Regions from separate parts of the Crenobacter sp. CS_VA4 genome, predicted to be linked through region 1. Evidence: riboswitches for the same ligand, from Rfam matches in the RefSeq annotation. Region 1 holds a riboswitch; the other holds the start of a gene.

The links. A riboswitch is a leader RNA that binds a small molecule or an ion and turns the genes downstream of it on or off. The one in region 1 is predicted to bind glycine.
Region 2: it holds a riboswitch for glycine, as region 1 does, so the genes downstream of both, ACZ2IA_RS08500 (amino acid permease) here and gcvT (glycine cleavage system aminomethyltransferase GcvT) in region 1, are expected to answer to the same signal.

Annotation. Positions count from the first base shown of each region.
Region 1 covers NZ_JBVMAE010000003.1:65,442-69,885, reverse strand. The annotation lists gene ACZ2IA_RS03765 (PadR family transcriptional regulator) at 1-28, shown strand, start outside; gene ACZ2IA_RS03760 (DUF1700 domain-containing protein) at 28-873, shown strand; glycine riboswitch at 1,045-1,147, shown strand; glycine riboswitch at 1,166-1,273, shown strand; gene gcvT (glycine cleavage system aminomethyltransferase GcvT) at 1,319-2,410, shown strand; gene gcvH (glycine cleavage system protein GcvH) at 2,537-2,923, shown strand; gene gcvP (aminomethyl-transferring glycine dehydrogenase) at 3,046-4,444, shown strand, end outside.
Region 2 covers NZ_JBVMAE010000007.1:45,312-49,755, reverse strand. The annotation lists glycine riboswitch at 421-520, shown strand; gene ACZ2IA_RS08500 (amino acid permease) at 871-2,268, shown strand; gene ACZ2IA_RS08495 (non-heme iron oxygenase ferredoxin subunit) at 2,525-2,845, opposite strand; gene ACZ2IA_RS08490 (SUF system Fe-S cluster assembly protein) at 2,847-3,200, opposite strand; gene sufU (Fe-S cluster assembly sulfur transfer protein SufU) at 3,206-3,658, opposite strand; gene ACZ2IA_RS08480 (SufS family cysteine desulfurase) at 3,658-4,444, opposite strand, start outside.

The DNA.
Region 1 (4,444 bases):
ACAGAACAATCCGCAGGGAGAGGTGTGATGAATCAGCAGACGTTCATGCAGCAACTGGAGGCGGCGCTGGCCGGGCTGCCGACCGCCGAGAGGCAGGAGATCCTCGCCGACTACGCGGAGTATTTCGGCGACGCGCTGGCCGATGGCCGCAGCGAGGAGGAGGTGGCCGCGTCGCTCGGCGACCCGCAGCGCCTGGCCCGCGAGCTGCAGGCGAAGGCGCGGCTGCAGGCGTGGGAGTCGCGCCGCTCGGTCGGCAATCTGTTCGGCGTGGTTGGTGCCATGGCGGGGCTGGGCGTGCTCAACTTCGTGCTGGCGATCCCGTTCATGGTCTATCTGGGTGTGTTGACGCTCGGTTTCGTGGTGTCGGGTTCGCTGCTGTTCGCTGGGGTGCTGTTGACCGGGCTATGGGTCAGCAACAGCCTGTTCGGCTGGCCGACGATCGAGCCTATCCTGTTCAACCAGGGCGCCGGCCCGGCGCTGATCGTCGGTGCACCAAATAGCGGCCGGCCGCTGGTCAACATCCAGGGCGGGCAGGGCGACAAGGTAGTGATCCTCCGCGACCCGAGCACCGGCAAGACGCTGGTCGAGGCGTCCGGCGCCGACGGTTCGGTGCGGCTGGAGCGCAGCGCAGACGGCTCGGTCAGCCGGCTGCAGTTGTCCGGCGAGGACGGCGTGGTCGAGCTGCAGGGGCTGGGCGGGATTTCCGACCGCTCGGCGCTGTTGATGACCGGCCTGGGGCTGCTGCTGGCCGGCGGGGTCGGCCTGCTGATCGTGGTGGTGCTGGCGCGGGCGACCTGGCGGGCGCTGGCGCGCTTCGGTCGTTACCAGCTGGCGCTGCTGTCGGGCGAGCGCGACGGTTTGGCGCGGGCCTGACAGGGCAAGGTTGGCCGAAGCAGGGCGGTTTCGGCCAAGCTTGGCGCCGTGATGGCCGCCGTTCGTCGGCGGCTTGATCGAGGCCGAATGACAAGCCGGCAATCTGCCGGGATGTCGCTTGACACGAAGCTAAAACCGGCTTGCCATTCGGCCGGCCAGCCACGATAATCCGGCCAACATGCAGGAGAGAGCCGCCTTTTCTCGAAGGAATAGGCGGCCGCCGAAGGCGCAAGCGCACCCGCAATCGCTCAGGCAAAAGGACTGTATGGGACCCGGTGGCCATTCGGCCGACCGACCAAACTCTGGAGAGCGGCGCGTGGCAACACGGCGCCCACCGAAGGGGCTAAGGGTGGCGAGCGCCACCTGAAAATCTCAGGTGGCCAAGGACAGAGGGGTGTGTTGAGGGAAACGCACGCACCCATAGGCTGCCCAAGGATCTGCCCCGATGACACAAGCACCCCGCTGTACCCCGTTGTTCCAGTCGCACGTCGATGCCGGCGCCAAGATCGTCGAATTCGCCGGCTGGTCTATGCCTATCCATTACGGCTCCCAACTCAAAGAACATGAAATCGTCCGTAGCGACGCTGGCATGTTCGACGTCTCGCACATGGTGGTGCTCGACATCACTGGCTCCGACGCGCGCGACTGGCTGCGCGGCTTGCTCGCCAACGACGTCGCCAAGCTCGGCTTCGTCGGCAAGGCGCTCTATTCCGGCATGCTCAATGAACAGGGCGGCGTGATCGACGACCTGATCGTCTACCTGGCCGAACACGGCTACCGCATGGTGGTCAACGCCGGCACCCGCGACAAGGACATCGCCTGGCTGAAAGAGACCAGCGAAGGCCGCGACGTGACGCTTACCGTGCGCGACGACCTGGCGATGCTGGCGGTGCAGGGCCCGAACGCGATCGACAAGGTCTGCGCGGTGAACCCCGACTGGGCCGAACAGATCCGTGGCCTGAAGGTATTCCAGGGCCTGCCGTTCGGTGAATGGTTCGTCGCCCGCACTGGTTACACCGGCGAAGACGGCCTGGAAATCATGATCCCGGCCAATGAGGCGCCGGGCTTCTTCACCGCCTTGATCGGTGCCGGTGTCGCCCCGGCCGGCCTAGGCGCCCGCGACACGCTGCGCCTCGAGGCCGGCATGAACCTGTACGGCCACGATATGGACGAAGGCGTCTCGCCGCTCGAAGCCGGCATGGGCTGGACGGTGGCGTGGGAACCTCTTGATCGCGACTTCATCGGCCGCAAGGCGCTGGAAGCGCAGAAGGCCGCCGGCGTGGCGATGAAGCAGGTCGGCCTGGTGATGGAAAGCCGCGGCGTGCTGCGCGAAGGGATGCGCGTAGTGGTGGATGGCGCCGGCGAAGGCGTGATCACCAGCGGCACCTTCTCGCCGACGCTGAAGCTGTCGATCGCGATCGCCCGCGTGCCGAAGGCGACCGGCGATGTCGCCGCGGTCGATCTGCGTGGTACGCTGACGCCGGTGCGTGTCGTCAAGTTGCCGTTCGTGCGCAACGGCAAAAAAGTCTACGAATAATCCCGATCGAACCGAGGTTGGCCGAACACCGCAGGAAACCTTGAAAAACCGCCGTGAGGCAGGCTTTTCAAGGTTGCCGGATTCGGTCGGACCGTTCCGTCATCTTGAGAGAGAGAGAAACTATCCATGAGCCAGATCCCCGCCGAACTGAAATACGTCGAAAGCCACGAGTGGCTGCGTCTCGAAGCTGACGGCACCGTGACCGTCGGCATCACCCACCACGCGCAGGAGCTGCTCGGCGACGTGGTGTTCGTCGAGTTGCCGAAGGTCGGCGCCTCGCTCGCCCGCGACGAGCAGGCCGGCGTGGTCGAGTCGGTGAAGGCCGCCTCGGACGTGTACTGTCCGATCGCCGGTGAAGTCGTGGCCGTCAACGAAGGCCTGGAAGCCGCGCCGGAGCAGGCCAACGAAGCGCCGTACGGCAATGGCTGGTTCTTCCAGATCAAGCCGGCCAACGTCGCCGACCTGGACGGCCTGTGGACCGCCGAACAGTACGCCAAGGAAATCGGCGCCTGAGCCAGATTTAGTCAAACGCCCTGTGTCCGCACGGGGCGTTTTGCCATGTTGTTGGAGTGGCTGAGACACCGGTTTCGTAGACCTGGTTTGCTCGCCCTCTGGAATCACCGGACGCACGCACCATGACGCTCTCTGAACTGTTTAATCACAACGAATTCGTATCGCGCCACATCGGCATCGACGACGCCGACGCGGCCGCGATGTTGGCCGAACTGGGCCTGAAAACCCGCGCCGAACTGGTCGACCAGACCCTGCCGGCCGACATCCGCTTCGGCAAGAAGCTGGCGCTGCCGGACGCGCTGTCCGAGATCGAGTCGCTGGCCAAGCTCAAAGCCATCGCCAGGAAGAACACCGTCAACAAGTCGTACATCGGCCTCGGTTACCACCCGACCCGCCTGCCGACCGTGATCCTGCGCAATGTGCTGGAAAACCCGGGCTGGTACACCGCCTACACCCCGTACCAGGCCGAGATCGCGCAGGGCCGCCTGGAAGCGCTGCTGAACTTCCAGCAGATGGTGATCGACCTGACCGGCCTGGACGTCGCCAACGCCTCCATGCTCGACGAGGCCACCGCCGCCGCCGAGGCGATGGCAATGGCGCGCCGCGTGTCCAAGACGAAGTCCAACCAGTTCTTCGTCGACAGCCGCGTGCTGCCGCAGTCGCTCGACGTGATCAAGACCCGCGCCGCGCACTTCGGCTTCGAGCTGGTGCTGGGCCACCCGGAAGAGGCCGGCAACGGTGACTACTTCGGCGCGATCTTCCAGTACCCGGGCGAAGCGGGCGATCTGGTCGACCTGACCCCGCACATCGCCGCCGCCAAGGCGCGCGGCGCGGTGGCGATCGTCGCCGCCGACATCATGGCGATGGTGCTGCTCAAATCGCCGGCCGAGATGGGCGCCGACGTGGCGGTGGGCCTGACCCAGCGCTTCGGCGTGCCGATGGGCTTCGGCGGCCCGCACGCGGCCTACTTTGCGTTCAAGGACGAGATGAAGCGCTCGGCGCCGGGCCGCATCATCGGCGTGTCGGTCGACGCCAAGGGCCGGCCGGCGCTGCGCATGGCGCTGCAGACCCGCGAACAGCACATCCGCCGCGAGAAGGCCAACTCGAACATCTGCACCTCCCAGGTGCTGCTGGCCAATATCGCCGGCTTCTACGCCGTCTATCACGGCGCCGCCGGCGTGAAGCGCATCGCCGAGCGCATCCACCGCCTGGCCGCGATCTTCGCGCACGCGGTGAAGAATGCCGGCTTCAAGCTGGCGTACCACCGCTTCTTCGACACCGTGCAGGTCGAGCTGGGCGCCAAGGTCGACAAGGTCTACAACGACGCGATCGCCGCCGGCTATAACCTGCGTCGCGTCAACGGCAGCGTGCTCGGCGTCGCGTTCCACGAGCAGGCGACCGAGGCGGACCTGATCAAGCTGATCGAACTCGTCACCGGTGCCCCGGCCAATCTGCCGGCGCTCGAGCAGTCGGTGCGCGATGACGCGTTCCTCGCCGGCCTGCGCCGCGAGAGCGCGATCC
Region 2 (4,444 bases), on a different contig from region 1:
AACGGCCGATTAAACTAACTTCAAATTAAATTGTTTCTACGGGAAATAACGCTGTTGCAAAATGAATACGCTGGAAATGGGTATTTTTTAATTCGGGAAATGCTGCGCCGCAGCGCAATGTTTGATCGAATTCCAGCCTAACTCCCTATAGAAAGCTTGCTGATGCCGGTGCAAATCGGTTTTGCGGCAATTGAAATTGGCCGTGGTTACCATTATCGCGAAGTCGGAAATATTGCGATGCACAATATTAATTCCTCACTCACCGATTGACAGCGGCTTCGAGCCTACCTAGATTTTCCGCAGCTTCCGCTCCTTCGGTACGACGAGGGGCGGGACGATGCAGCTGGAGAGATCGCCCGACACGGGCGGCGCCGAAGGGGAATCGCCCCAGAAACTCTCAGGCAAAAGGACTGCCGCATCGACGAGCTCTCTGGAGAGTAGGCCCGCGTGGCCTCGCCGAAGGAAAAGCGCCGGCCCCGCTGGTGCGTAATCTCTCAGGCAAAAGGACAGAGGGGGGCAGACGTCGTAAACCTCGGGCACCGACTGAGCCCCAACTGCCGGCCGGCGATACGCCGAGGTTTGCGCTCCCCCACATCGCCCAGGAGAGGCCATGCGTCCCTATCCCGTTAACGATTCCTAGCGAATCCGCCTGACGAACCCCCCGACAGAATCCGGCCCGGCAATCCAGCATCGGGTTTTGTCCCCGGTTCTAACACACCGCGCGCCCGCCATTCCTTCTCGCCTATCGGCCAGAAGGCGGTGCCCGGCTGCGCCGGTGAAATCCCTGCTGATCTAATTCGACCGTCCCGTGATCGTGCGAAGAGGCATGCGCCGACTCAAGCGACGGCAAGGTGTGCAAAGGAGAAACGAATGCAAGAGCAACAAGACAAGTTGCATCGCGGCCTGGAGGAGCGCCACATCAATATGATGGCGCTCGGTGCCGCGATCGGCGTCGGCCTGTTCCTCGGCTCGGCGACCGCGATCAAGATGGCCGGCCCGGCCATCATACTGTCTTACGCGATAGGCGGCGCCGCCATCTTCATCATCATGCGTGCGCTCGGCGAGATGGCGATCCACAACCCGGTCGCCGGTTCGTTCAGCCGCTACGCACAGGACTATCTGGGGCCGTTGGCCGGCTATCTGACCGGCTGGACCTACTGGTTTATGTGGATCGTCACCTGTATGGCCGAGATCACCGCCGTCGCCGTCTATATGGCCGTGTGGTTCCCGGGCACGCCGGGCTGGGTCTGGGCGCTGGCCGCGCTGGTGTCGATGGCGTCGGTCAACTTCATCGCGGTGAAGGCGTACGGCGAGTTCGAGTTCTGGTTCGCGCTGATCAAGATCGTCACCATCGTGCTGATGATCGTGTCCGGAGCGGGGACGATCTTCTTCGGCTTCGCCAACGGCGGCATTGCTACCGGTATCGCCAACCTGTGGCAGCACGGCGGCTTCCTGCCCAACGGCATGCAGGGCGTGCTGATGGCGCTGCCGATGGTGATGTTCGCGTATCTTGGCGTGGAGATGATCGGCCTGACCGCCGGCGAGGCGAAGAACCCGAAGAAGTCGCTCGCCCGCGCGATCGACACGGTGTTCTGGCGCATCCTGATCTTCTACATCGGCGCCTTGCTCGTGATCCTGTCCATCTACCCGTGGAATCAGATCGGCACCACGGGCAGCCCGTTCGTGATGACCTTCGAGAAGATGGGCATCCCGGCCGCCGCCGGCATCATCAACTTCGTCGTGCTGACCGCCGCGCTGTCCTCGTGTAACAGCGGCATCTTCAGCACCGGCCGCATGCTGTACAACCTGGCGCAGCAGAAGCAGGCGCTGCCAGTGTTCGCCAAGGTTGGCCGAAACGGCGTACCGGTGCCGGCGGTGCTGATGTCGGTGCTGCTGCTGCTGTTCGGCGTGCTGCTCAACTACGTCGCGCCGAAAGAGGTGTTCGTCTGGCTGACCGCCGTTTCCACCTTCGCCGCGATCTGGACCTGGGGCGTGATCTTGCTCTCGCAGCTGCGCTTTCGCAGCCGGCTCAGCCGGGTGGAGCTGGCCGCGCTCTCGTATCGGATGCCGTTCTACCCGTACGGCTCGTACCTCGCCGGTGCGTTCCTGCTGCTGGTCATCGGCCTGATGGCGTACTTTCCCGACACCCGCGTCGCGCTGATCGTCGGCCCGGTGTGGCTCGCGATGCTGGTGATCGTTTATTACCTGCTGGGTTACAACAAGCAGAGCCAGGAGACGCAGCCGGCCACCGCCGAGCAATCGATCTGATTAAAGTGGTAGGCAAACAAGAGGCGCTCTCACGCCTTATGTGAGTGAGCGTTCTTTGTCTGTGTAGGGTTTCCCGATATGCCGTATCGACGGCGTATCGGGTTTTCTTTTGCGCCCTAAGCGTAGACATCGGATTCTGCCGCAGCTGCCGCTGCAACACCGAACACCGCTTCAAGCGATCAGAGGCCGGCAAACAAGCCGGCCTAAACGCTTTGTCAAACGCGTAACCAATCGTCCGGGACCGGACAAATAGGCTCTAATCGAAGCGGTCGTCCCTGACCTGCACCATGCCGTCTTCGACGCGAACCGGGAAGGTCGCCACCGGCTCATACGCCGGTGGCGAAAGCGCCGCCCCGGTGACCAGCGAGAAACGCGCCTCGTGGCGGGGGCAGGTGATCTCCAGCCCTTCGACACGGCCGTACGACAGCGTCTCAGCCTCATGGGTGCAGACGTCCTCGATGGCGTAGTAGTGGCCGCCGACGTTGAACACAGCGATCGGTACGCCTTCCACATCTACGGTGCGGAAGGTGCCGGGCGGGAAGTCCGCTTCCGCGGCGATGTCGATCCATTCGGACATGTCATAGCAACCCTAGTTGCAAGCGCGCCGCTTCGCTCATCGATTCCTGGGTCCAGGGCGGCTCCCAAACCAGTTCGACCTGAACGTCGTTGACCCCCTCGACCTGCCGCACGGCGTCGACTACGGTGGCGGGGAAGGTCTCTGCCACCGGACAGCCGGGGGCGGTCAGCGTCATCCGGATAGCAATATTGCCGGTGTTCGCGTCGACATCCAGCTCATAGATGAGGCCCAGGTCGTAGATGTTGACCGGAATCTCCGGGTCGAAGACGGTGCGCAGCGCGGCGATGACTTGGGCATTCAACGAGTCCTCGTTCCCGGTTTCGTCGATCTTCTTCAGCCAGTCGATGATGCCCATGTCTGTTACTCCGTGGAAACGGGTTCGGCTTGGTTGTGCAACGCTGCGTGCAGGGTGTGCCAGGCCAGCGTGGCGCATTTCACCCTGGCCGGGAATTCCTGCACACCTGCCAGCACTTCCAGCTTGCCCAAGGGGACGACGGCCGCCGACGTTTCCGCTGCGCCAGTCACCAGCGCACGGAAGCTGGCGAACAGGGCCTCGGCTTCCGCCTCGGTTTTGCCCGGCAGCGCTTCTGTCATGAGCGAGGCCGAGGCGATGGAAATAGCGCAGCCGGCGCCTTCGAAACTCGCCGCCTCGACAATCCCACCTGCAAGCTTGAGATAGACCGTCAGCTGGTCCCCGCACAGCGGGTTGAAGCCCTCGGCACTGTGAGTGGCTTGCGCCAGCCGGCCGAAGTGGCGGGGGCGGCGGCTGTGGTCGATGATGACCTCCTGGTAAAGGTCGCGCAGATCGGACATCAGGCAAACACCTCCCGAACCTTGGCGAGGGCGGCGAACAGCGCATCCACCTCCTCACGCGTGTTGTACAGCGCGAACGAGGCGCGCACCGTGGCCGGCACGCCGAAACGTTCCATCACCGGCATGGCGCAGTGGTGGCCAGTGCGCACCGCGACACCCTCAAGGTCGAGGATGGTGCCGACGTCGTGGGGGTGCACGCCGGCGAGGACGAAGGACAGGATGCTCGCCTTGTCGTGGGCGGTACCGATCACTCGCAGGCCGGGGGTTCCGGCCGCCAGTCCGGTGGCATAGTCGAGCAGGGCATGCTCGTGAGCGGCGACAGCGTCCATGCCCCGTGAATTCAGGTAGTCGATGGCCGCACCGAGTGCGATGCCGCCGGCGATGTTAGGTGTGCCGGCCTCGAACTTGTAGGGCAGGTCGTTGTAGGTGGTCCCGTCGAAACTGACCTGTTTGATCATGTCGCCGCCCCCCTGGTAGGGCGGCATGGATTCGAGCAGCGCCTCCTTGCCGTAGAGCACACCAATGCCGGTAGGACCGTAGAGCTTGTGCCCGGAGAAAGCGTAGAAATCGCAGTCCAGGGCCTGCACGTCCACCTTCAGGTGGGGCACTGCCTGGGCACCATCCACCAGCACCGCCGCGCCATGGGCGTGGGCCAGGTCGATCAGGCGCTTTACCGGGTTGATGGTGCCAAGGGCGTTGGAAAGATGCGTCACCGCGACGAGCCGGGTGCGCGGGCCGAGCAGATGCTCGAAGGCGTCCAGCATCAGCTCGCCGGCGTCGTTTATG